Ciceribacter thiooxidans: one gene and its partner. The protein of the gene in region 1 interacts with the protein of each later gene in a pairwise test. Links are inferred from orthologs where the notes say so. Each region holds a gene or a part of one and is shown in the gene's direction. Other genes may lie near its edges. The genes, in order: H4I97_RS00705 and grxD.

Region 1 (15,746 bases):
GGCTGGAGAAGGAGACAAATCCATTCCTCCGGGCATCCGACCCGACGATCCGCCGCAATCTTCTTATGGAAGGCCGGACGAACGAAGAGGTCTTTGCCGAGATCCGCCGGCGCAAGGATCACTTCTGATGCGTGTCGAAGAGATCGTCGCGGAGCTCGAAATGCAGCCGCATCCGGAAGGCGGCTGGTATTCCGAAACCTTTCGCGATGCGGCTGACAAAGGCCGCGGCCACTCTACTGCGATCTACTACCTGTTGACGTCCGGCCAGCGATCCCATTGGCACCGCGTCAGGGACGCCGCGGAGGTTTGGCATTACTACGCCGGTGCTCCGCTGGCTCTTCATCATGCTGTCGATGGAGTCACCATTGAAACGATCCGCCTCGGTCCTGCGGTGCTGATGGGTGAACGACCGCAAGCGGTGATTCCGGCCAATCGCTGGCAGGCGGCCGAAAGCCTGGGAGAGTACACCCTGGTCGGTTGTACTGTTGCTCCGGGCTTCGATTTCTCCGCTTTCGAAATGGCGCCGCCCGATTGGTCACCGGGACAGGGCTAGAGGCTCGCTGCGGACCTTGCGAGCGCCCACGCCAGAATGCACTGGGCACTGAAATAACTGATCCAGACATAGTAGGAGGCAACACGGCTCAAGGCATGATCCGGCCTGAGCACGAACCGTTGCAGCGCGAGCACGGCATCCGAGCTCATGAACACGGCCGCGCCGAGAAAAACGGCCGGCGCCGGAACGAACAATGCAAGCAGTGCCATCCCGAGGATAACCACGCCATAGACGGACACCGCCACGCGATGCTGCCCGGCGTGCCTGCGCAGGAGTGGCAGAATGATGGCCATCGCGGCCACCGACGCCACGCCAGCGACAACTCTCCAGGCCTCGTCCGACAGGACCGACGGAGCCGCCATCGAAACGAAGAGAGCCCCATATGCGAGGTGGGCTGCAAGAAAGGACGCGAGACCGTTCCTGAACGCACCTTCTCCGTCGTGGGCAAGAAAGGCGTCGCCTGTCGCACTCAGAAGCAACGCCGCCAGCAGCAACACGGGTGCGTCGACGGACCAGGCAAATCCCGCGAGCAGCGTTACCGGCAGTGTCTTCAAGACCGTCCGCAGAACGCTTGACGGACGACTAAGAAAGGCGGTGTAGATCAGGCCGATTGCAATAGACGACAACAGCCAGACGGCGGACGAGATTTCCATCCTGCTGTACCGTCAATCAGCCACGAAGGCTGCGGAAGCGACGAATGTCACCGGCGAAAATACGAGAGCGTCCGTGAACATGATCAGCGTCGTTCTCGATCTCACCTATTCCCCCTTTGCGGGCGTTGGCGATCCCGCGGTGACTTCAGCCGTCGAATTTCACGGCCCTGATGTAAAGCGGCCCCATACGCGTCGGCACGCGGGCGTAGACCGGAGCATATACCTTGAGGAGCGCAGTCTTGGCAAACCAGATCTCCATGTCGGTGGCCCGGCGCAGGTATTCGATGTCCTTGCGCCCTTTGCGGAATCCCGATTTCGGCACATAGCGAATGGCGCAAACGATCGCCTCGCCTTCAACGTCACCAACGGAAAAGCGCGAGCTCCCTTTCGGAGAAAGGACGAGATCCATCCGGCTCTCGCCGTCGAAAATCGGCAGTGTCCTGCGGCAAACGTCCTGGCCGTCAGGCACGATCATGCCGCTGATCGGATCGAGCACCGACTTGAGATCACGATCGGTGACGTCGATCCAGTTGCGCGGCTTCCTTTTCGGCGTCGGGCTGATCTCGGCCTTGACGACGTCTCCGTTCCGATAACGCACGTCATAGGTCTGAACCTTGTTGTTGGACTTGTAGACAAGCGAATAGCGCGAAGCCTGCATCCGATCCCTCATCAGTACCCCGGAAACGCTGGTTTGGGCCGAGATCCTCGCGATGACGTCGACGATTCCGGCCGATCTGACATCGCCGGAAATGGTATAGCCGCTGCTGAGAACCTTCGTGACGAAGGAGGCATGCGCGATCGGCAGGATGCCGAGCGACACGTTGTATTCGGTCTCGTATCGAATGTCGCCGTCGGCTCCGGCGGGTGCAGCGAAAGCCATCGCTGCGAATGCAAACGTCAGGACACTCAGATAACGTTTCATGTAGCTTGGTCCGGCCCCTAAACTGAGCTGCGAGGGTAGAAGTCCCTTCGCGCAGGCTACCTTTGAACCAGAACATGGCAAGAAAATAGCATGCCGAGCGTACAATCGAGGGAATCTCCGCTGTCAGGCTTGACGTGCGCGGCCAGTCTGACTATAGAACCGCAACTTTCCAATCATGCCTAGTTGGATTGCGCACCGGTTTTCCGGCACCGATCCGATGGCCAAGAACAATAGGTGTATCATGTCCCGCAGTTGCGAATTGACCGGCAAGGGCGTCCAGTCGGGCCACAACGTGAGCCACGCGAACAACAAGACCAAGCGCAAGTTCCTGCCGAACCTGTGTGACGTCACCCTGATCTCGGACGCTCTCGGCCAGCGCTTCCGCCTGCGCGTTTCGGCGGCTGCCCTGCGTTCGGTCGAGCATCGCGGTGGCCTCGACGCCTTCCTGCTGAAGGCCGACGAGAAGGAACTGAGCATGCGCGCCCGCCTGCTGCGCCGCCAGATCGTCAAGAAGACCGCCGAAGCCGCGTAAGCGTCTTCGAGGCTGAAGGATCTTAAGGCTTGTGCGGCTTGCGCCGCTCAGGCCTTTTCCTTTTGAAAAAGAACAATCCTCCAACTGGTGGCATCACCCAGGATAAAAAAATGCAGATGACACGCTATATCCTCACCTACAGCCTGTTGATGACGGCCGTCGTGGTCGCATCGAACATCCTCGTCCAGTATCCGCTTTCCGGCGAGCTCGCAGGTATTCAGCTCGGCGACATCCTGACCTATGGTGCGTTCACCTATCCGGTCGCGTTCCTGGTCACCGACCTCACGAACCGCCAATTCGGTCCTGCAATCGCCCGCAAGGTCGTCTTCGTCGGCTTCCTCGTCGGTGTGGGACTTTCCTTCGCCACGTCACAGCCCCGCATCGCGATCGCGTCCGGATCGGCCTACCTCGTCGGGCAATTGCTGGATATCGCCGTCTTCAACAAGCTGCGCCGGATGACCTGGTGGAAAGCCCCGTTGTTCGGCTCGATCTTCGGCTCGGTGACGGATACAGTAATCTTCTTCTCCCTGTCCTTTGCCGCAATCTTCAGCCTCATTGGTCCGAATGACGACTTCGCAATTGGCTCGGCACCGGTCCTCGGTATCTTCGCCCTGGAGGCCCCGCGCTGGGTCTCGTGGGCGATCGGCGATTTCACGGTCAAGATGCTTGTGGGACTCGTCATGCTGCTGCCCTACGGAGCATTGATGAACACCATCCGCCCCATGGCTGCTCCGAAGAGCGTCTGACGGGCAAAACCCGAGCAAGAGATGGCCGCCGGCTGATGCCGCGCGGCCACTTTTCATTCGACGAGACGGAATTCCAGAAGCAGCGTTCGCTGCAGGAGCGAATGGTTGTCGTCCGACACCATAAAGAGATGCACGGAGCCATCCTCGGCCTGAACCGCGTCGATCCCCTCCATGTTGTCAATCTGGTAACCGAGATCCGCCTCAAGGATCGTGTCACCCTCGACGACGGCTCCGGGTTTCAATGCATCACCGGATACCCTCACGATGCGCATTCCGACGCCGTCGGCGAGATTGAAGCGGCGCTGGAGCAAGAGCAGGTCTCCGCCGGGAAGAAAAGTCCCATCCGTGACGTCGAAGTCGTCGCTCGTTCTCACGCGGAAGGCGCCACGCAATGGACCGTCGAGGATACCGGCAAGGCGGTATTCATCCCGATTGCGACTCTTCTCCGCCACAGCCACCAGAGCGCCTCCGAGAGGGCTTGCAAGCGGCGACAGCGCAAGTGTCTCCAATCCACCGTTGTTGCGCAGCTCATCAGTCGGGAACGGCAGGGGCAGGGATTCGCCGGGCAGTGCCGTCTCGAACTCGGAAAGCGGCGAGAAGACGGTAACGCGGTGACGCTGCTCATAGCTCACGACCACTTCGTCTCCACGGATCGCAAGGCTCTCCGCGTCGACAGACCATTTGTTCTGGTTGTAGCTACCGTCGACATCCCTCATAGACGTCAGCCACACGTCGTCCACGCCCGAGAGACGCCCTTCGCCGTCGCGCTGGATTTCGCCCTTCAGCCAGTGCCCCGTATCGAGCACGCCGACAAAATGCCGCCGATCCGGAAGAAAGCGGACAGAGGACCAGGCGCCGAACGCCATCTCGGCAGAGGACAATTCCAGTCCACCCAGAAATTCAAGTGACCCGAAACGCGTGGCATGCGACGCACGGTCGAAGAAGCGGATCGGCTCGCTCGCAACTGCGATGCGCTTGGGCTCCTCGGCCACGCCGTCATGAACCATGAGCGCCGCCCCGACAAAAAGGGCGGCACCGATCTGTACGAAGATTGAAGGTTTAGCCCGCACGGCGCAAGCGATCGCCCCGTGGGGCGCGGGATTTGTCCTCGAAAAGCGCCGCAAGCTGCTCGGTCATCGCACCCGCCAGCTCGTCGGCGTCGACGATGGTCACCGCACGGCTGTAGTACCGGGTGACGTCGTGCCCGATGCCGATCGCCAGCAGCTCGACGGGCGAACGGCTTTCGATCTGGTCGATGACGGCACGCAGATGCCGCTCCAGATAGTTGCCCGGATTGACCGACAGCGTCGAGTCGTCCACCGGCGCACCATCGGAAATCATCATCAGGATCTTTCGCTGCTCGCGGCGGCCGAGCAAGCGGCTATGCGCCCACATCAGCGCCTCGCCGTCGATATTCTCCTTGAGCAGACCCTCACGCATCATCAGGCCCAGATTGCGACGCGAACGGCGCCACGGTGCATCGGCTGACTTGTAGATGATATGACGGAGATCGTTGAGGCGACCCGGTGTCGGCGGCTTGCCGTTTGCGAGCCATTTCTCGCGGGACTGCCCGCCCTTCCAGGCCTTGGTCGTAAAGCCGAGAATCTCGACCTTGACACCGCAGCGCTCGAGTGTGCGCGCGAGGATGTCGGCGCAGGTCGCAGCCACGGTGATCGGGCGTCCACGCATCGAACCGGAATTATCGATGACCAGCGTTACGACGGTGTCGCGGAACTGCGTGTCGCGCTCCATCTTGAACGAGAGCGGCTGCATGGGGTCGATCACCATCCGCGTCAGGCGAGCAGTGTCGAGATAGCCTTCTTCGAGATCGAAGTCCCAGGAACGGTTCTGCTGCGCCATGAGGCGACGCTGCAGGCGGTTCGCAAGGCGTCCGACGGCACCCTGCAGATGCGCAAGCTGCTTGTCGAGGAAGGCACGCAACCGATCGAGTTCCGCCTCGTCGCAAAGCTCCTCGGCCGTTATGACTTCGTCGAATTCCGTTGTGTAGATCCGGTAATCGACCTTCTCGTTGAAATCGTCGAAGGGGCTCGCCGGACGACGCATTTCGCCGGGCGTTTCGGAATCATCGTCGCCCTCGTCCATCATCTCGTCTTCGGAGATCTCGGCGCCGTCCATCTCGCCTTCGTCCATCTGCTCCTGGGAGGCTTCACTCTCCTCCGCAGGCGCAGAGTCCTGCCCGGCTTCTTCCTCGGCGCTTTCCTGATCCTCTTCGCTGCTGCGCGGCTGGTCCTCGTCGGTCGTGTCGTCCTGCTCGCTCTCCTCGGACTCGTCGCCAAAGTCCTCGGCCATTTCCATCGCGCTGAGGATATGGCGCATGACTCTCGCGAACGCCTGCTGGTCGTTGATGGCGCTGCTCAGTCCTTCGAATTCGCTCGAAGCCTTCTCCTCGATAAAGGGACGCCAGAGATCGAGAACCTTGCCCGCACTTTCCGGCGGTTTCTCGCCCGTCAGCTTTTCCCGCACCAGCATGGCCATGGCTTCGGAGAGCGGGGCATCCTCCTGCCGGCTGACACCGGAAAAGTTCGCCTTGGCGTATTTCTCCGCATTCATCGTCTGGAGGTTCTCGGCCATGCCGCGCATCCGCAACGCGCCGATCGATTCGACGCGCGCCTGCTCGACGGCATCGAAAACCGCGCGGGCATCGACGCCCTGCGGCGCCATTGCGGTATGGACCTTCTGGTCATGGCAGGCGAGCCTCAGCGCCATGGAATCGCCCAGCCCGCGGGTCACCGCGAGCTCGTGCGCCGTCGGACGCTTGGAGAGTTCGGGCAGGCGCACGCGCTCGCCCGCGAGGCCCGGGCGCTCGTTGGCGAAGACCACCTCGACCTCGCCGTTGCCGGCCACCGAGCGGACACACCCGGTGATCGCCCGACGCAGCGGTTCCGTATCCGCCGCCGAGCCTGACTTCGCCCTGATATTGTCGCCCGGTCCTGCCATCGTCAGAATGCTTCCTTACGCACCGAGAACGATATTCGCGGCGCTCTCCTTCAGTTCGACGCCGAATGCGCGCTGGTACTGCTCCGCGACGAGATTACGCTCGAGTTCGTCGCACTTGTTGAGGAAGGTGACACGGAAGGCGAATGCGACGTCGCCGAAGATCTCCGCGTTCTCCGCCCAGGTGATCACGGTGCGCGGACTCATGACGGTCGAGAGATCGCCATTCATGAACGCCGAGCGGGTGAGATCGGCAAGCCGCACCATGCGCGAGACGGTCTCGCGACCCGCTTCGGTCGAGGCGAAACTCTTCACCTTGGCAAGCACGATATCGACTTCCTTGTCGTGCGGCAGATAGTTGAGCGTGGTCACGATCGACCAGCGGTCCATCTGTGCCTGGTTGATCTGCTGCGTGCCGTGATAAAGGCCCGTCGTGTCACCGAGGCCGACGGTATTGGCCGTCGCGAACAGACGGAATGCCGGATGAGGACGGATGACGCGGCTCTGGTCGAGGAGCGTCAGGCGACCGGACGATTCCAGAACCCGCTGAATCACAAACATCACGTCCGGACGACCGGCATCGTATTCGTCGAACACGAGCGCGACGTTGTGCTGGTAAGCCCACGGCAGAATGCCGTCCTTGAATTCGGTGATCTGCTTGCCGTCCTTCAGGACGATCGCGTCCTTGCCGACGAGGTCGATACGGCTGACATGGCTGTCGAGGTTGACGCGGACGCAAGGCCAGTTGAGACGCGCGGCGACCTGCTCGATGTGGGTCGACTTGCCCGTCCCGTGAAAACCCGACACCATCACGCGGCGGTTATGCGCAAAACCGGCAAGAATCGCCAGCGTCGTTTCGCGGTCAAACAGGTAGTCAGGGTCGAGGTCCGGCACGTAAGCGTCGCCGGTGCTGTAGGCCGGGACACGGATGTCACTGTCGATTCCGAACACTTCCCGGACCGAAATGGTCGTGTCAGGAAGATTGGACACATCAAGGTCAATTTTGCTCATCGTCTCTCCATGCCGGGCGGCGACGACCGGCTGCATATAGAATGCGTATTTCGTAGCGTTTTCGACTAACAGAAGCCAGACTGCTTTAGCAGTTGATACGCTTGGATAACAGCGCGAAAACGGTCCTCCGAGCCCCTATCGCCGCCATTTGCATCCGGGTGATGCTTTTTCACAAGCTCCTTGTAGCGGCTCTTGATCTGGCTCGCAGACGAGTTCTCCGGCAGGCCCAAGGTATCGAACGCCTTCGCGTCGAGACTCTTGAGTTTTCTGGCCTGCGGCTGAAAGCGCGCACCTGCGCCGCGGGACTGCCCGACAAACCCGAAGGGGTCCTTGACCTGCGAATGCGTGCCGGCCGTTCCGGACCGCAACGTCGAATGCAGCGGACTGTTCCGCGCCGCCTTGTTGACGCCGACCGTCCAGGTTGGACGATGGCCGGTGATCGCCTCCTTCTGGTAGCGGGCGATCTCGTTGTCCGACAAACCTGAGAAGTAGTTGTATCCTTTGTTGTATTCCTTCACGTGCTCGAAGCAGAACAGGAAAAACTGCCCCTCGGCATTGCGCCCAACCGGTGCGCGATGAACTCCAGCCTTCTCGCAGCCGTCCCACTGGCACGTCGGCGTGGCAGGACCGGCATCCTGCTCCTTCTTGCGATGGGTGCGGATGCGATCGAAGTATTTTGAGTCGAGGTTCATCATCGAATTATGGGGTTCCGCTTGCCTCGCGGCAAGAATTGACAAATCAGAATGTTCTTGGCTTTGTGAGGGCTTTTCGCTCTCGCAGCAAAGTCGGAGATAGCCTTAATGTCGGTCCGCTCAACAATCGAAGCCAAGCTCGTCGACGCCTTTCACCCCGAGCGCCTGGTGGTGCTCGACGAAAGCATGCAGCACGCCGGACATCAGCCCGGCATGACCGGATCCGGCGAGACGCACATGCGTATCCGTATCGTGGCCGACGCATTCTCCGGAATGAGCCGTGTCGCCCGCCACAGGGCCATTACCGACCTCCTGGCAGCGGAGTTCGACGCCGGCCTCCATGCCCTCGCCATAGAGGCTGCCGCTCCCGGCGAAGAGACACGCTGGTAAACGCAGACACAGCGACTTCGATCCGCGGCATTTCTCCGGGATCGCCGCCATTTCGCCGCCCACTTAAGAGCGGGAGGAGCCAGCGCGAGCGGTAAATCGGGCGCGACGGAAGGAACCGATTATCCTGGGTGTTTCTCCTGAAGGAAGCTGAACACCTCCGAGGCCGCGACATCATCGGCAACAAACGACTGGCCGATGCCGTGGGTCAGGATGAATGTGAGCTTGCCGCCCTTGACCTTCTTGTCCTGGGCGATCGCCTGCATCAATATATCGGTCGGAGGAAGCTCGCCTTCAATATCCCCCATCGTGGTCGGAAGGCCGACGGCTTTGAGATGGGCCGCTACTCGCTCGGCGTCATCCGGGCTCGCCAGGTTGAGTCGCGCAGAAAACTGATGCGCCAGCACCATACCGATCGCAACCCCCTCCCCGTGGACGAGACGCTTGCTGTCGTATCCGGTCGCCGCCTCGAGTGCGTGACCGAAGGTATGGCCGAGATTGAGCAGCGCGCGGCGACCGAGTTCGCGCTCGTCGGCAGCAACCACCTCTGCCTTCGCGCGGCAGCTCGTGGCAATCGCCTCGGCACGCGCCTCACCGCCGGAGAAGATATCCTTCCAGTTTCGTTCGAGCCAGTCGAAGAAGTCCGGTTTGTCGATCAGGCCGTACTTGACCACTTCGGCATAGCCGGCCCGGAATTCACGTTTGCTCAGACTGTTGAGAACCGCCGTATCCGCAAGCACGAGATCCGGCTGATAGAACACGCCGACGAGGTTCTTGCCCTGGCGGGTATTGATGCCGGTCTTGCCGCCGACGGAGGAGTCTACCTGCGCCAGAAGCGAGGTCGGAATCTGCACGAAACGAACACCCCGGCGAACGATCCCGGCGGCAAAGCCGGTCAGGTCGCCGATGACGCCGCCGCCGAGCGCGATGACGGCATCGTTGCGTTCGATCCGCGCCTCGAGAAGGACATCACAGACCCGCATCAGATGTTCGAAGCTCTTGGTCTTCTCGCCTGCTGGCAGGCTCAGCGACACGGCCTCGATCCCGTCGGTTTGCAGGCTGTCCATCAACGCGTCGAGATAGAGAGGGCCGACATGGTCATCGGTGATGATTGCGGCCTTGCGTCCCTTGATACGGGTAGATATCTCGCCACCCGCCCGCGCAATCAGGCCACTCCCGATCAGGATGTCGTAGGCCCGGTCACCGAGCGGCACATGAACGAGACGTTCAGAACTCTCAACTTCACTCATACTTATGGCCTTTGGTACAGTATTCCACGATCGCCGCGAGTACCTCGTCGACGATGATCTCCTTGCGCTCGTCCCGCGACTGGACGGTCATGTCGGCGAGCGCATAAACTGGATAGCGCTGGCTCATAAGGTTCTCGAGCGTCTGCTTCGGGTTTTCCGTCTTCAACAGAGGGCGATGGTCGCGCTTGTTGACCCGCTCCCATAGCACATCCAGGTCGGCCTTGAGCCAGAGCGAGATCCCGCCCCGTTCGATTTGCTTGCGCGTCTTTTCGTTGATGAAGGCGCCGCCACCGGTCGATATCACGCGCGGGCCGGTTCTCAGGAGACGTTTGATGACACGTGTCTCCAGTTCGCGAAACTCCCCTTCCCCATAAGCGGCAAAGAGTTCGCTGATCGTCATCCGCGAGACCCGTTCGATTTCGGCATCGGTGTCGACGAAGGGAAGGCCGAGCTGCGAGGCCGTCATACGACCGATCGCCGACTTCCCGGCGCCCATCAGTCCGACGAAGACCAAATTTCTGCGCCCGAGCGCTGCGCGGGCTCGCGCGCTCAGCGACGGGGCAACGGGTGGGGTCAAATCGGTCATCAGCCTGTTCGCGTCTCTTTTGAGAACGGTATTGACAAATGCGGGCCGAGCGTCAAGCCACAGCGACCGAAAGAGGCACCTCCACGGGCTTGCAACGTGTCCAAGCCCCCTTCATATAGAAAGGGCGCCCGCGGACGAGGGAGGAGCCGATGCCGACACTGTTCCGTTTCCTGTTCTTCTGCGCGACAATCGCCGCGATGATTTACGGAACAATGTACGCGCTCGTCCTGTTCGTGGAGCCGAAAGAGCGGGAGATCACGGTCCGGATTCCTTCCGAGCGGGTCAACCCGGCCCAAGAGTAGGCCGAGCCGAGACAAACAGGAAACTGCCCGTGTCCAATCTCAGCAAAGCACGTATCGAGGCGTTTCTGGAGATGATGAGCGCCGAACGGGGCGCTGCAGGCAACACGCTTGCCTCTTACGAGCACGACCTGGAGGATCTCTGGTCTTATCTTGCGCCGCGCAAGATAAGCGTGGTGGAGGCAAAATCCGCCGACCTCGCCGCCTATCTCGCCGATCTCGCGAAGCGAGGCTTCATGGAAACCTCTCAGGCGCGCCGTCTCTCGGCGATGCGCCAGTTCTACAAGTTTCTGTATGCCGAAGGCATCCGCACCGACGACCCAACCTCGATTCTTGATGCACCGAAGAAGGCGCGGGCACTTCCAAAAACACTTTCGGTCGATGACGTCGAAGGATTGCTGTCGCTCGCACAGCGGGAGAGCGAAATCGACGGACCCGAAAAACTGGCGAAATTGCGTATGCTCGCCCTGCTCGAGCTTCTCTACGCGACAGGCATGCGAGTGAGCGAGCTTGTCGCGCTGCCGGCGAAGGTGCTGGCCCAGGAGGGGCGTTTCCTGGTGATCCGCGGGAAGGGAGCGAAGGAACGGCTTGTGCCGCTGTCGCGTAGCGCGATCGCGGCAGTCCGGGCCTATGGCGACGAGCTGGCGCGTACGACGAAAGAAAGAGCGCAGAAGACTTCCTGGCTGTTTCCGGCCGCGAGCAAGGAAGGATATCTGCCGCGTCAGGTCTTCGCGCGTGACTTGAAAGGTCTGGCGGCCCGCGCCGGCCTCGACGCGGCGGCCATTTCTCCACACGTGCTGCGCCACGCCTTCGCCAGCCACCTCCTCGCCAACGGTGCAGACCTCCGCGTGGTTCAGGAGCTTCTCGGTCATTCGGACATCTCGACGACCCAAATCTACACACATGTGCTCGATGAACGCCTGCAGCAGCTGGTTCAGACGCATCACCCTCTTGCCAAAATGGCGAAAAACCACGATTAGGACCGGCAACGCCGGTGCCACGCGCCCTGAAGCAAGCGCATAACGATCGGAAAGCGTTTCAATGCATAACTATCTCGATTTCGAAAAGCCTATCTCCGACCTGGAAGGCAAGATCCACGAGCTGAAGAAGCTTGCGGAAGAAGATGAGAGCATCGACACGTCCGAGGAGATCGCTCGGCTCGAGGTTCGCGTACGTGAAGCGATGGAAGAAATCTACTCCAAGCTCAACGCCTGGCAGAAAACGCAGGTTGCCCGCCATCCGCAGCGTCCCCATTTCGTCGACTACGCCGCGAGACTCTTTACCGAATTCACACCGCTCGCCGGCGACCGCAAGTTCGCCGAGGACGCAGCGATCCAGGCTGGCTTCGCGCGGTTTCGCGGCGATCCGGTTGTCGTGATCGGCCAGGAAAAGGGCAACGACACCAAGTCACGTCTGAAGCACAACTTCGGCAGCGCCCGTCCGGAGGGATATCGCAAGGCGATCCGTATCATGGAAATGGCGGACCGCTTCGGGCTGCCCGTCGTGACGCTGATCGATACCGCCGGCGCCTATCCGGGCATCGGTGCAGAAGAACGCGGGCAGGCGGAAGCAATTGCGCGTTCCACCGAGACATGCCTTAACCTGCGCGTTCCGATCGTTTCGGTAGTGGTCGGCGAAGGCGGGTCGGGCGGCGCCATTGCGATCGCCACCGGCAATCGTGTCTACATGCTAGAGCACGCGATCTACTCGGTTATCTCTCCGGAAGGTGCCGCCTCCATCCTCTGGCGCGACTCGACCCGGGCCAAGGAAGCCGCGACAAACATGAAGATCACGGCCGAGGATCTGAAGGCATTGAACGTGGTCGACGGCATCATTCCGGAACCGATCGGCGGCGCACATCGCGACCCGGATGCAGTCATCGACCGCGCCGGCGACGTCATCGCCTCGGCGCTGGCTGATCTCGGTCGCCTGTCGGGCGACCGGCTACGGCAGGAACGCCGACAGAAGTTCCTCGATATCGGACGCTCGCTGTAACGGCCCTTCTGGAAGCCATAATCCTGCTCTTTTTGAGTGCTAGCGCCGACCGGTCGGCGCGGCGGGAAACGCAGTGATGGTTTACAATTTGTGAAGGTTGCGATCGTATATTAGGCGAGCGCGCGATAACCGGCGACGTCACCCCTTTTTCGAGATGAGAATCCCGAATGCGTTTGAAACCAACCGCTCTTCTGATGATTGCCCTCACGATCGGGCTTACAGGCTGCAACGATACGCTCGACAGCGTCGTTGACCCGTCGACCGTCAAAAACAAGGTCGAATACCAGCTGCCTTCGCGCGTCCTCGGCGAGATGAAGGCAAAGGGCATGGAGCGGAATTCGCCGATTGCCTTGCGCATCTTCAAGGAAGAGGGCGTTCTGGAAATCTGGAAGGCGAAGACGAACAACCGTTTCGACAAGATCGCGGAATACCAGATATGCGCGTGGTCGGGGCGCCTCGGCCCGAAGGTCAAGGAGGGCGACCGTCAAGCGCCCGAGGGCTTCTATCCGCTCTCGCCTTATCACCTGAATCCGAACTCGAAGTATTTCCTTGCGATCAACACGGGATACCCGAACCGCTACGACCAAGCGAACGGTCGCAACGGCACCAATCTCATGATTCACGGCGCATGTTCTTCGTCGGGCTGCTACTCGATGACGGATGCGCAGATCCTGGAGATCTATGCGTTTGCCCGCGACGCGTTCAAGGGCGGCCAGCAGACGATTCAGTTGCAGGCCTTCCCATTCCGCATGACGGCCGACAACATGGCGCGCCATCAACACAGCCCGTATTACGATTTCTGGAAGATGCTGAAGGTCGGCTACGACAATTTCGAAGTCACCAAACGTCCGCCTGAAGTCGGTGTATGCGACAAGAAATACGTCTTCAATCAGCAGGTCGAGGACGGTAAGACCCTCAACGCTATGGCTGCCTGCCCGCCGATGTCGGCACCCCCTGCGCTGCAGGTGGCGCTTGCGTCTTACAATACACAGTACGAGCGCGACTTCGCGAAGGCCTCCAAGAAATACGACGGCAAGATCTGGTACGACCCGACGGAGGCAGAGCGCAAGGCTCTCGTCGCCGAGATGCGCAAGGGTCACGACCTCGCCTATGCACCGACGGGCTCTGCGCTCAAGGCCGGGAAGCTGCTGAAGATCGAAGAATTTGAAAAGCTCGTTACGGAAAAGGACGCGGCAACAAAGCCAGGTACCGCACCCGCGGCAACCGCAGCTTCCGCTCGAGCTTCGGCGAAGACGGACGACGTCGCGCAAACGGCCAGCGTGCCCCTGCCGCAGGCGAACCCGCTCGCTCCGGCCGCGGTGGCGCCAGTTGCCGAGGAGCCCAAGAAGCCGTTCTGGAAGTTCTGGCAGAAGTGAGTGGCTCCGACGCGATCTACGACCTCAGGGGACTGAAATGTCCGCTGCCGGTGCTCAAGACTCGGCGGCGACTTTCCGTCATGGAAAGCGGTGCCGAGCTGTGGATCGAGACCACCGATCCGCTCGCCGTGATCGATATCCCCCACTTCTGCAGCGAAGGCGGACACGTGCTGCTGGCGAGCGAGAAACACGAAGCCAGCCACCGCTTTCACATTCGCAAGGGCTGAGAGCCGCCCCTACATGCGCATACCAGGAATGGCGAGTGGATTGTCCTCGAGCGCGGCGCGATCAGGCCTGTCGATTTGCGGTTTGCCCGTGAAGGCATCGAAGAGTTCCCGCACATATGTTTCCGGCAGGTCCCTGGCGATCACGACGAGCCGCGTGCGGCGATCGTTGGGGTCGGGCCACGAGGGCAACCGATAGGGCGGATGAAAGATGGCCTGGACACCATGCAGCACCAGCGGTCGGTCCGGCTGATCGGTCGTCCGCACGATGGCCTTCATTCGCAGAAGCTTCTCGCCGTGTGCCGACCGCAGGAGATCGACGAACATCTCCAGCGAGGCGGGGTTGATCGGCCCATCATGGACGATCGAATAGGACCGGATCGACTCGCCGTGCCGGTTTACGTCGTGATGATGCGCATCGTGGTGGTGAGAATGATCATGTCCGTCATGGTGCCCGTGTGCGTGACTGTGTTCGGCCGTCTCGCCGCTGAGCCAACGGTCGACATCCGGAATTTTCGTCACCGGATCGTAGAGCCCGTTGAAAAAAAGCGCCGCAGTCCCGACCTCGCCATGGTCGCCATCGGCGATCGGCGCCCGTGGATTGAGCGTCGCAAGACGGCTCTGCAATTCGGGCAGCCTTTCGGCAGAGGCAAGGGACGCCTTGGTCAAGACCAGCCTATCAGCCACGGCGACCTGCCGGACGGCTTCGGGAAAATTGTCGAGGGTCGAAAGGCCGTTCACGGCATCGACAACGGTGACCACCCCCTCCAGATCGAAACAGCTGGCGATCACGGGATGCCCCATCACCGATTGCATGACGGGAGCGGGGTCTGCGAGGCCCGTGGTCTCGATAACAACGCGCGATACCGGCCTGATCTTGCCGGTCTGCATTCCGTCGACAAGCGCCGCCAACGTATCCACGAGTTCCCCCCGTACCGTACAGCAGAGGCAGCCGTCGGCGAGCTCTATAATGGCGTCGTTAGAAGACTCGACCAGCATGTGATCGATACCGACCTCGCCGAACTCGTTGATGATGACCGCCGCATCCCGCATTGCCGGATCCTTGAGAATGCGGTTGAGCAAGGTCGATTTACCCGCACCGAGAAACCCCGTGAGGATGGAAACGGGAATGCGTTCGTTCATGGACGGCATGCTGGACCCCTTCGGATCAGAAATTGGGCCTCGGGATGGGGATCGGTACGTTCGCGATGGTGTTGCTCGCAGACGCCGGTTGGGCGGACACCTCACCACCGGGCAGGAGGCCTGCGAACACCGCACGCGGCGGCCGATCCATCTCTCTTATATAGGGCGAGAAGAGCTTCATGCGACCTTCTTCGTCGCGTCCTTCGCTGCGTTCCTTGCGCGCCGTCTGAGAGCAGATGTCGCTGCTGATGTCGGCCACCTGATCACGCCCCTCACCGTAGGGCGCAAGCGTTTCGAGCGTGACGCTCGCGCCCGAGCGGGTGGTCAGCGCTTTCTGGAGCAGGTCGGCAGAAAGATCAGCACGTGCCCCGAGACTGTCTGCTCCGAGCACGACGGAGATCACGGTCCGCCCATTCCGTGTG
Region 2 (9,260 bases), 1.2 Mb from region 1 along the record:
TGGTCTTTGCGATCAAAGGTATCGGTGAGGCCTGCAAGGCCCTCGACTTCCCGATCGTCTCGGGCAACGTCTCGCTCTACAACGAGACCAACGGCCAGGCGATCCTGCCGACCCCCACGATCGGCGGCGTCGGTCTGCTCAACGACTGGTCGAAGATGACCCGCATCCGCTTTGCCGCCCAGGGCGAAGCGGTCCTGCTCGCCGGCGCACCTTCGGGCTGGGGTACACATCTCGGTCAGTCGGTCTACCTGCGCGATGTCCACGGCCGCACCGACGGCCCTGCCCCGCATGTCGACCTCGTCGAGGAGAAGAAGGCAGGCGAATTCGTCCGCGGCCTGATCGAAGACGGCCTGGCGACGGCCGTCCACGACTGCTCGTCCGGCGGCCTTGCTCTCGCGGTCGCCGAGATGGCGATGGCCTCCGGCATCGGCGCGACCATCAACGCCCTCAACGACGCAGATCCGATCCCGGTCTTCTTCGGCGAGGACCAAGGCCGCTACGTTTTGACCGTCAAGGAAGAGGACGTCGATACGGTGCTCGTCCGCGCCGAAGCGGCCGGCGTCTTCTGCCCCTGGATCGGCCGGACCGGCGGCTCGACGGTCAAGCTGGGACAGGCTCGCCCGGTGGCAATTGAGCAATTGCGCTCGGCACATGAATCGTGGTTCCCTGACTTCATGAGCGGAGAACTGGCCTGAAGCCGCCCGCAAGGAAGGAGTACCGATCATGGCAATGAAACCCGGCGACATCGAAGATCTCATCAAGGCCGGCATTCCCGGGGCCCGCGTCGTGATCCGTGACCTGGCCGGAGACGGCGATCACTACGCCGCAGAGGTTGTCGCGGAGGCGTTCCGCGGCAAGACGCGCGTGCAGCAGCACCAGATGGTCTATGACGCGCTGAAGGGCAACATGGGCGGCGTACTGCATGCGCTCGCCTTGCAGACCTCGGTTCCCGAATAGGCAGACGGAAAGTCACGACCGTGAAAGGCGTCCTCGGCGAATTCATCGCGGCACTGATCAGGAGCATCGTCTCGGGGCTCACAAAGCGCCGGCGGCGCTCTCATGTCGCCCGCCGAACGTCCGCCTCGCGGCAGAAGAACATTACGCGAAGCACCGGCAAGACAGCGCGCGCGGCTCGCCGGATCAACCGCCGAAGCCGATAGGACACACCCTTCGCCTGTTTCCGGCTTTTCTCAAATCGCGGCTGGAAATCTCGGCTCGCCATGTTATCTAAGCGAAAGACGAAGCAGCGGCACTTGAACCGCATGTGAAAGGATTTTGCCATGAGCGGCATCAACGAACTCATCGACAACGAAGTGAAGAGCAACGACGTAGTTCTCTTCATGAAGGGTACCCCGCAGTTCCCGCAGTGCGGCTTCTCCGGCCAGGTGGTGCAGATCCTCGATTATGTCGGGGTCGACTACAAGGGCATCAACGTGCTCGCCGATGACGAGATTCGCCAGGGCATCAAGGAGTATTCCAACTGGCCGACGATTCCGCAGCTCTACATCAAGGGCGAATTCGTCGGTGGCTGCGACATCGTCCGTGAAATGTTCCAGTCGGGCGAACTGCAGAAGCATCTTGCCGAACAGGGCGTCAGCGCCCGCGGCGCCGCCTGATTTCCTGATCCGCGGCGTCCGTCGCGGACCATCCATGACGCGTACAACTTGCCAAGGCGCCGCTTCCCACGGCGCCTTCTCGCTGTTTTTCAGGAATGGATTCGATGAACAAACCACTTGAATCGCGTCCTTCCCTGCTCAAGGGCATGGGACGACCGGAATTCATCGCGCTGATGGCGTTCCTGATGGCGCTGAACGCACTGGCGATCGACATCATGCTGCCGGGATTGCAGCAGATCGGCAGTGCCCTCAACGTCACCAACGAGAATCACCGACAGTATGTGGTCTCCGCCTATCTGATCGGCTTCGGCATCGCCCAGCTCTTCTACGGCCCGGTGGCCGATCGCTTCGGCCGTCGCAAGCCGATGCTGTTCGGCCTCGGCGTCTACGTTGTCTCCTCCCTCGCCGTCACGCTGGTGCCTAGCTTCGGCGCGCTCCTCGTGCTCCGCTTCATGCAGGGGCTCGGCTCGGCAGCCATGCGTGTCATCACCATCTCGGTCGTCCGCGACGTCTTCGGCGGGCGCCAGATGGCGGAAGTCATGTCGCTCATCATGATGGTCTTCATGGTGATCCCGGTCGTCGCTCCCGGCACCGGCCAGGTCATCATGCTGCTCGGCCACTGGCACCTGATCTTCGTCTTCATGGCGGCCGTGGCGACGCTCGTGGGCTGCTGGATGTACATCCGGCTGCCGGAAACGCTGTCGCCGGTCGATGTCCGGCCGTTCACGGCCCGGTCGATCCTCGGAGGGTTCCGCATCGTGCTCACCGACCGCGTGGCACTCTGCTACACGCTGGCGAGCACCTTCATCTTCGGCGCCCTCTTCGGCTTCATCAACTCGGCCCAGCAGATCTATGTCGGCATCTACCATCTCGGCACATGGTTTCCGGTCGCCTTCGCCGGCGTTGCGACTTTCATGGCGCTGTCGTCCTTCGTGAACTCGCGGCTCGTCGGACGCTTCGGCATGCGGCGGCTCTCGCATGCCTCGCTGCTGGGCTTCATCTCCATCACCTTCGTGTGGCTGCTGATACAGGTCTTCGGACCGCAGCCGATGCCCTTCCCGCTGTTCTTCGTGCTCTTCGCGCTGGCGATGTTCCAGTTCGGCTGGATCGGCTCGAACTTCAACTCGCTCGCCATGGAGCCGCTCGGCCATGTCGCAGGTACGGCGTCCTCGGTACTCGGCTTCATGGGAACGGTCGGCGGTTCGCTGATCGGCGCCGCGATCGGCCAGGCCTATGACGGGACCGCATTGCCCATGGTGGCCGGCTACTTCACCGTCTCGCTGATCGGACTGGTCTTCGTGCTGATCGCCGAGAAGGGACGGTTGTTCCGGCCGCAAAACGCCCCGCGTTGACAAGAAAAAGCCCGGTATGACCGGGCTTTTTGTCTCAGACGGTGAAGACCTTCGCCATGAGCTCCCGCCAGCTCTCCTGGTCATTGGCGATCAGCAGACCGCCGCTCGTATGATGCGGAAGGTAGGGCGAACCGTCGAAGCGGGCCGCGTGGGCCCCCGCCTCCTGCGCAATCAGCGTGCCGGCCAGATGGTCCCACGGCATCAGCTTGTTGTACATGGCGAAGTCCATATGCCCCTGGGCGAGCAGGCGGTATTCGTGGGCCGCGCAGCGATAGCTGGTGAAGAGGCGCACCTCCGCAAGATTGACCAGCAGCTTGCGGCGCTTCTCGATTTCGAAGAAGCCCGTATTGGCGATACCGATCATCTGCGAAAGCGGCTGCGACGGCCGAACGGCCATGCGCTCCTGCGTGCCGTCGGTGCGGCAGAGCCAGGCACCCGATCCCTTCTCCGCGATCGCCCAGTCATTGCCGATCGGGTCGTAGATGATGCCGGCAACGGTCTCGCCTTCGGAGACGACGCTCAGCATCACGCCGAACAGCGGCAGGCCGACGGCGAAATTGAAGGTGCCGTCGATCGGGTCGACGACGATGGCGAGATCGGCATCGGCGATCTTCCCGAGAAGGGCCGGATCGGCGGCGACCGACTCCTCGCCGACGAACAGCGCATCCGGCAACAGTTCGGCCACACGGTCGCGGATCATGCGCTCGGCCGCCTCGTCGGCTTCGGTGACGAGATCGATCGCCTCGGTCTTCATCCGGATGTCGCCCTCTCCGAGGTTACGGAAACGGGGCAGGATCTCGGCATACGCCGCCTCCTGGAGCACGTTGGCGAGCGCAGCGATATCGAGATCGGCCATGGTCATTCATCCTTTGTCGGCGAGAGGGAGGAGAAGTCGAAGAGCTTCGGATCGAGCAGATGCGACGGGTCAACATGGGCGAGCGCCCTGAGCATGGCGTCCTTGCGGCCCGGCATCTTCGCTTCGATGCCTGCGAGCATCTCCTTCATAGCATTGCGCTGCAGTCCGTCCTGGGAGCCGCAGAGATCGCAGGGGATGATCGGAAACTGCATCGCGGCGGCGAACCGCGCGAGGTCCTCCTCCGCGGCATAGGCGAGCGGGCGCAGCACCATGAGATCGCCGTCGTCGTTCAGCAGCTTCGCGGGCATGGCCGAGAGCCGCCCGCCGTGGAAGAAGTTCATGAAGAAGGTCTCGAGGATGTCCTCGCGGTGATGGCCGAGGACCAGCGCCTCGCAGCCCTCTTCGCGGGCGATACGGTAGAGATTGCCGCGCCTGAGCCTTGAACACAGAGAACAATAGGTGGCGCCTTGCGGCACCTTTTCCGTCACCACCGAATAGGTGTCGCGGTACTCGATCCGGTGCGGAACGCCGATCGATGCGAGATAGTCCGGCAGCACGCGCTTGGGAAAGTTCGGCTGCCCCTGGTCGAGATTGCAGGCGACGAGATCGACCGGCAGCAGGCCCCGCCATTTGAGGTCGAGGAGCAGCGCCAGCATCCCATAGCTGTCCTTGCCGCCGGAAAGCCCGACCAGCCAGCGCTTCTGCCCCTTCAGCATGTCGAAATCGGTAATCGCCTGCCGGACCTGGCGGATCAGCCGCTTGCGCAGCTTGTTGAAGCCGACCGAGCGCGGGGCATTGGCAAAGACCGGATGGACGGCAATCGCCTCCGCGATCTCTCCATCATCGCCGGCATCGGCATCGAATTGCTCGGCGGACGTCGAAAGTGTCATCGTCTGGCTCCGGGACAGCCGGGATGGCTCGCACTGGCAATGCCCGCTCGGCGCGCGAAGATCAAGCCCCGAATATCGACCAGCCGGTGCGGGAAGCGAGCATTTCCAGCGCGACGGTGCCGAGTGCGGAGTTTCCGACCTTGTTCAGCCCCGGCGACCAGACGGCGATCGAGGCCTTGCCCGGCGCGATCGCCATGATGCCGCCGCCGACACCGCTCTTGCCCGGCAGGCCGACATGGAAGGCGAAGTCGCCCGAACCATCATAGTGGCCGCAGGTGAGCATCAGCGCGTTGATGCGTCGCGCCCGCTTCTCCGATACCACGGAATAGCCGCCGATCGGGTCCGCGCCACGCGCCGCGAGGAAGAGCCCCGCCCGCGACAATTGCCGGCAGGTCATCGCAAGCGCACACTGGTGAAAGTAAACTCCGAGAACATGATCAACATCATGCTGGAGGTTGTTGAATGAACGCATGAAGTTCGCGAGGGCGTAGTTGCGATAGCCCGTCGCCGTTTCCGACTGCGCCACCGCCCTGTCGATGGTGATCGTGTCGTCGTCGGCGAGCGAACGCACGAAGCGCAGGAATTCACCGATCGCTTCTTTCGGCTTGTAGCCGGCGAGAACGAGGTCGCAGATGACGATGGCGCCCGCGTTGATGAAGGGATTGCGGGGGATGCCGTGCTCATGCTCGAGCTGGACGATGGAATTGAACGCCGTGCCCGACGGCTCGCGACCGACCCGGCGCCAGAGCGCCTCGCCGACCTTGCCGAGTGCCAGCGTCAGCATAAAGACCTTGGAAATGCTCTGGATGGAGAAGGGCACAGCGGCATCCCCGGCCGCGTAGACCTCGCCGTCCACCGTGGTCACTGCAATGCCGAACTGGTTGGGGTCCACCTTGGCGAGTTGCGGGATATAGTCCGCCACCTTGCCCTCGCCCCGCCGTCCCGCGAGTTCTGCAACAATCCCGTCGAGAAGTGCCTGAATATCCATGACGACAGTCCTCCTAACAAAAAAGCCGCCCCGAGGGACGGCTTTTCTGAATTCCGGATAGCACGCAAATCAGCGCGAATAGAATTCGACGACCAGCTGCGGTTCCATGACGACCGGGTACGGAACGTCGGAGAGCGTCGGAACGCGGACGAACGTCGCAACCATCTTGTTATGGTCGACTTCGATGTAGTCCGGAACGTCACGCTCGGCGAGCTGGACCGATTCCAGAACCGAAACCAGCTGCTTGGACTTCTGGCGAACTTCGATGACGTCGCCAGCCTTGCAACGGTAGGAACCGATGTTGACGCGAACGCCGTTGACGGTAACGTGGCCGTGGTTGACGAACTGGCGAGCAGCCCAGACGGTCGGCACGAACTTCGCGCGGTAGACGATGGCGTCGAGGCGCGATTCGAGCAGGCCGATCAGGTTTTCACCGGTGTCGCCCTTGCGGCGGTTGGCTTCTTCGTAGGTCGCGCGGAACTGCTTCTCGCGGATGTCGCCGTAGTAGCCCTTCAGCTTCTGCTTGGCGCGCAGCTGCACGCCGAAGTCGGAGAGCTTGCCCTTGCGGCGCTGGCCGTGCTGGCCCGGGCCGTATTCGCGGCGGTTGACCGGGGACTTCGGACGGCCCCAGATGTTCTCGCCCATGCGGCGGTCAATTTTGTACTTGGATGATGCGCGCTTGCTCATCGTATTTCCTTTCACGTCTTCTTATGGCGGCACCTTCCGGCCCCGCTCTGTTAGGAAACACGCCCTCCTCTGGATCACCTTTCGGCTTTTCCTGACAGGCGGCTCACGTCAGCAACGGAGCAGCCACGGGACATGTCAAATGAAACACCGGGCGTCGCCACCCGGTGCTGGCGCTGTCTTTAGGGGCAAGTCGCCGGATTGTCAACAAGCACCCTGCAAACCCGGCGAGTTCTCACGGTCTGGTCTTTCCGGCATATCACGACACCGTTCGGCAGGCAGCCCTGGATTTTCTCTGCCCGCCTCTTGAACGCGTCCGGCCGGCTTACCACCTCCATCCCCGGCACCGGGCCCCTCTGACGTGTATCGCCGGATCGACCGTGATGTCGGTGCTCTTCCAATCAACCTGATCCGGCATGGATTATGTCATGGATTTCCTATGGGTTGATTTCCAGGGCGCCGCCGTCTGGATGTGGCTCGCCTTCATTGCCGCCGTGATCGCTCTTCTTGCCCTCGACCTCGGCGTTCTTCACAGGAAGAGCCACGAGATCGGCATCAGGGAGAGCCTGCTGATGTCCGGCTTTTACATCACGCTCGGCATTCTCTTCTCCGGTTTTGTCTGGAGCCAGTTCGGCCAGCAGGCAAGCGTCGAATACCTGACCGGTTTCGTGATCGAAAAGAGCCTGGCGATGGACAATATCTTCGTCATCGCCATGATCTTCGGCTACTTCTCCATCCCGCGCGAATACCAGCACCGCGTCCTGCTTTACGGCATTCTCGGCGTGATCGTACTGCGCGGCATCATGATCGCCGCCGGTGCGGCCGTCGTCGAGAACTACGGCTGGGTTCTCTATCTCTTCGCCGCCTTCCTGATCATTACGGGCATCAAGATGCTGTTTTCGAGCAGCGAGCCCTATGACGTGGAGAACAATCCGGTTCTGAAAGTGCTGCGAAAGCGCTTGCCGGTCACCGAAGGTCTGCGTGGCGACAGGTTCTTTACCCGCGAAGCCGACCCGAAGACGGGCAGGTTGAGAACCTATCTGACGCCGCTGATGCTGGCACTGATCCTGATCGAATTCGCCGACCTCGTCTTTGCCGTCGATTCGATCCCGGCGATCTTCGCGATCACCACCGACCCGTTCATTGTCTACACGTCGAACATCTTCGCGATCCTCGGGCTGCGGGCGCTCTACTTTGCGCTGGCCGCTCTCATCCACCGCTTCGCCTATCTCAAATATGCGCTGTCGCTCGTGCTGATCTTCATCGGTTCGAAGATCTTCGTCGCCGACATGCTGGGCCTCGCCAAGATCCCGCCGGTGGTTTCGCTGGGTGTCACCGTCGCCATCCTCGCCGCCGGCATTCTCGGCTCGCTCTGGGCAACGCGCAGCAAGCCCGCAGCAACCAAACCCGCCGAATAAGCGGCTCCTCTCGACCAACCGCCGCGCCGGAACCTCCCGGCGCGGCCTTCTTTTCTGGAAACCGGCATTCCCGCGGCGAGAGCGGCGCGCTAAGTTCGCCTCACCTTCAGCCAGAATCGGATATCCCCCATGTCCCTTCCCCATGACACCGTTCTCGACCGTTTTCTCCGCTACGTCGTGATCGACACGCAGTCCGATCCGACCTCACAGGCGCAGCCCTCGACCGAAAAGCAGAAAGACCTCGGCCGCCTTCTCGAGCGGGAGCTGAAGGCACTCGGGCTCGATGATGCACATCTCGATGAGCACGGCAACGTCTATGCGACGATCCCGGCCAACACAAAAAAGGATGTGCCGGCCATCTGCTTCTGCTCGCACATGGATACCGCTCCGGATTTCTCCGGCACCGGCGTCAAGCCGCAGCTGGTGCGCAACTACCAGGGCAGTGACATCACCCTGACCGGCGATCCCTCACAGGTGATCCGGGTCGCCTCTCACCCCCAGCTGAACGACCAGATCGGCCACGACATCGTCACCACCGACGGCACGACGCTGCTCGGCGCCGACGACAAGGCGGGCGTAGCCGAAATCATGTCGGCGGCACAGTTCCTCGTCCGCAATCCGGAGATACCGCACGGGCCGGTCAAGATCCTCTTCACCACAGACGAGGAGATCGGGCGCGGCGCCGACAAGGTCGATCTGAAAAAGCTCGGCGCACGCTTTGCCTATACGCTCGACGGCTCCACGGTCGGCGAGATAGAGAACGAGACCTTCTCCGCCGATGGCGTGACCATCGACATATCAGGCGTCGCCATGCACCCCGGCTATGCCAAGGGCAAGATGGAGAACGCCATCAAGGCCGCGAGCGACATCGTCGCCCGCCTGCCTCGCGACATCGCCCCCGAGACTACCGAAGGCCGCGAGGGTTTCATCCACCCGGTGGATATCTCGGGCAGTATGGAAGCGGCCAGGATCCAGCTCATCATCCGCGATTTCACGGAAGGCGGACTGAAGGAAAAGGAAGACCTGCTGGAGAAGATCACCAGCGAGGTGATGGCCACCTATCCCGGTTCGAGCCACACTTTCACGGTCAAACACCAGTATCGCAATATGAAGGAAGTCCTCGACCGCCATCCGGAGATCATGGAGAATCTCGAAGAGGCCGTCCGCCGCGTTGGTCTCGAGCCCGTGCGCCACAGCATCCGCGGCGGCACCGACGGCTCGCGCCTCTCCTTCATGGGCCTGCCCTGCCCCAACATCTACACCGGCGGCCACGCCTATCACTCGCCGCTCGAGTGGGTCAGCGTGCAAGACATGGAAACGGCGGTGAAGACGATCGTCGAACTGGTGAAGGTCTGGGAAGAGCGGGCATAACGGGAACGGATCCCCGCCTACTCCGCCGCGAAATGATCCGTCGGCGCCGACTGGTCGTCCGCCGCGTCTGCGCTTCCGGGCGCCG

Evidence for each region.
Region 2: the proteins of H4I97_RS00705 (region 1) and grxD interact in binary tests that used the Escherichia coli proteins (3 or more experiments, as listed by UniProt). The link is inferred for Ciceribacter thiooxidans from one-to-one orthologs.

What each region holds. Positions count from the first base shown.
Region 1 is NZ_CP059896.1:155,024-170,769, reverse strand. Bases 7,032-9,813 are described here. They hold H4I97_RS00705 (BolA family protein), read left to right. Parts: upstream 7,032-8,172; coding sequence 8,173-8,454; downstream 8,455-9,813. Other genes in these bases: H4I97_RS00695 (shikimate kinase), read right to left, coding at 9,694-9,813; aroB (3-dehydroquinate synthase), read right to left, coding at 8,574-9,701; H4I97_RS00710 (J domain-containing protein), read right to left, coding at 7,438-8,064; cobS (cobaltochelatase subunit CobS), read right to left, coding at 7,032-7,372. In the rest of the region: gloB (hydroxyacylglutathione hydrolase), read left to right, coding at 1-128; H4I97_RS00750 (cupin domain-containing protein), read left to right, coding at 128-553; H4I97_RS00745 (lysoplasmalogenase family protein), read right to left, coding at 550-1,206; H4I97_RS00740 (DUF3108 domain-containing protein), read right to left, coding at 1,352-2,128; rpmB (50S ribosomal protein L28), read left to right, coding at 2,370-2,660; H4I97_RS00730 (queuosine precursor transporter), read left to right, coding at 2,771-3,406; H4I97_RS00725 (esterase-like activity of phytase family protein), read right to left, coding at 3,460-4,413; cobaltochelatase subunit CobT, read right to left, coding at 4,466-6,364; more of cobS, read right to left, coding at 6,380-7,031; more of H4I97_RS00695, read right to left, coding at 9,814-10,287; H4I97_RS00690 (hypothetical protein), read left to right, coding at 10,437-10,589; site-specific tyrosine recombinase XerD, read left to right, coding at 10,619-11,566; H4I97_RS00680 (acetyl-CoA carboxylase carboxyltransferase subunit alpha), read left to right, coding at 11,628-12,581; H4I97_RS00675 (L,D-transpeptidase family protein), read left to right, coding at 12,749-13,957; H4I97_RS00670 (sulfurtransferase TusA family protein), read left to right, coding at 13,954-14,184; H4I97_RS00665 (CobW family GTP-binding protein), read right to left, coding at 14,194-15,333; H4I97_RS00660 (D-alanyl-D-alanine carboxypeptidase family protein), read right to left, coding at 15,350-15,746. UniProt on the Escherichia coli protein: Transcriptional regulator that plays an important role in general stress response. Has many effects on cell morphology, cell growth and cell division. Acts by regulating the transcription of many genes, including dacA (PBP-5), dacC (PBP-6), ampC and mreB.
Region 2 is NZ_CP059896.1:1,331,531-1,340,790, reverse strand. The notes cover bases 1-2,948. They hold grxD (Grx4 family monothiol glutaredoxin), read left to right. Parts: upstream 1-1,280; coding sequence 1,281-1,616; downstream 1,617-2,948. Other genes in these bases: H4I97_RS06235 (multidrug effflux MFS transporter), read left to right, coding at 1,763-2,948; H4I97_RS06245 (BolA/IbaG family iron-sulfur metabolism protein), read left to right, coding at 724-957; purL (phosphoribosylformylglycinamidine synthase subunit PurL), read left to right, coding at 1-695. In the rest of the region: more of H4I97_RS06235, read left to right, coding at 2,949-2,968; H4I97_RS06230 (inositol monophosphatase family protein), read right to left, coding at 3,003-3,824; tRNA 2-thiocytidine(32) synthetase TtcA, read right to left, coding at 3,827-4,714; H4I97_RS06220 (glutaminase), read right to left, coding at 4,776-5,702; rpsD (30S ribosomal protein S4), read right to left, coding at 5,772-6,389; H4I97_RS06210 (TerC family protein), read left to right, coding at 6,815-7,804; pepT (peptidase T), read left to right, coding at 7,934-9,175; H4I97_RS06200 (helicase HerA domain-containing protein), read right to left, coding at 9,193-9,260. UniProt on the Escherichia coli protein: Monothiol glutaredoxin involved in the biogenesis of iron-sulfur clusters.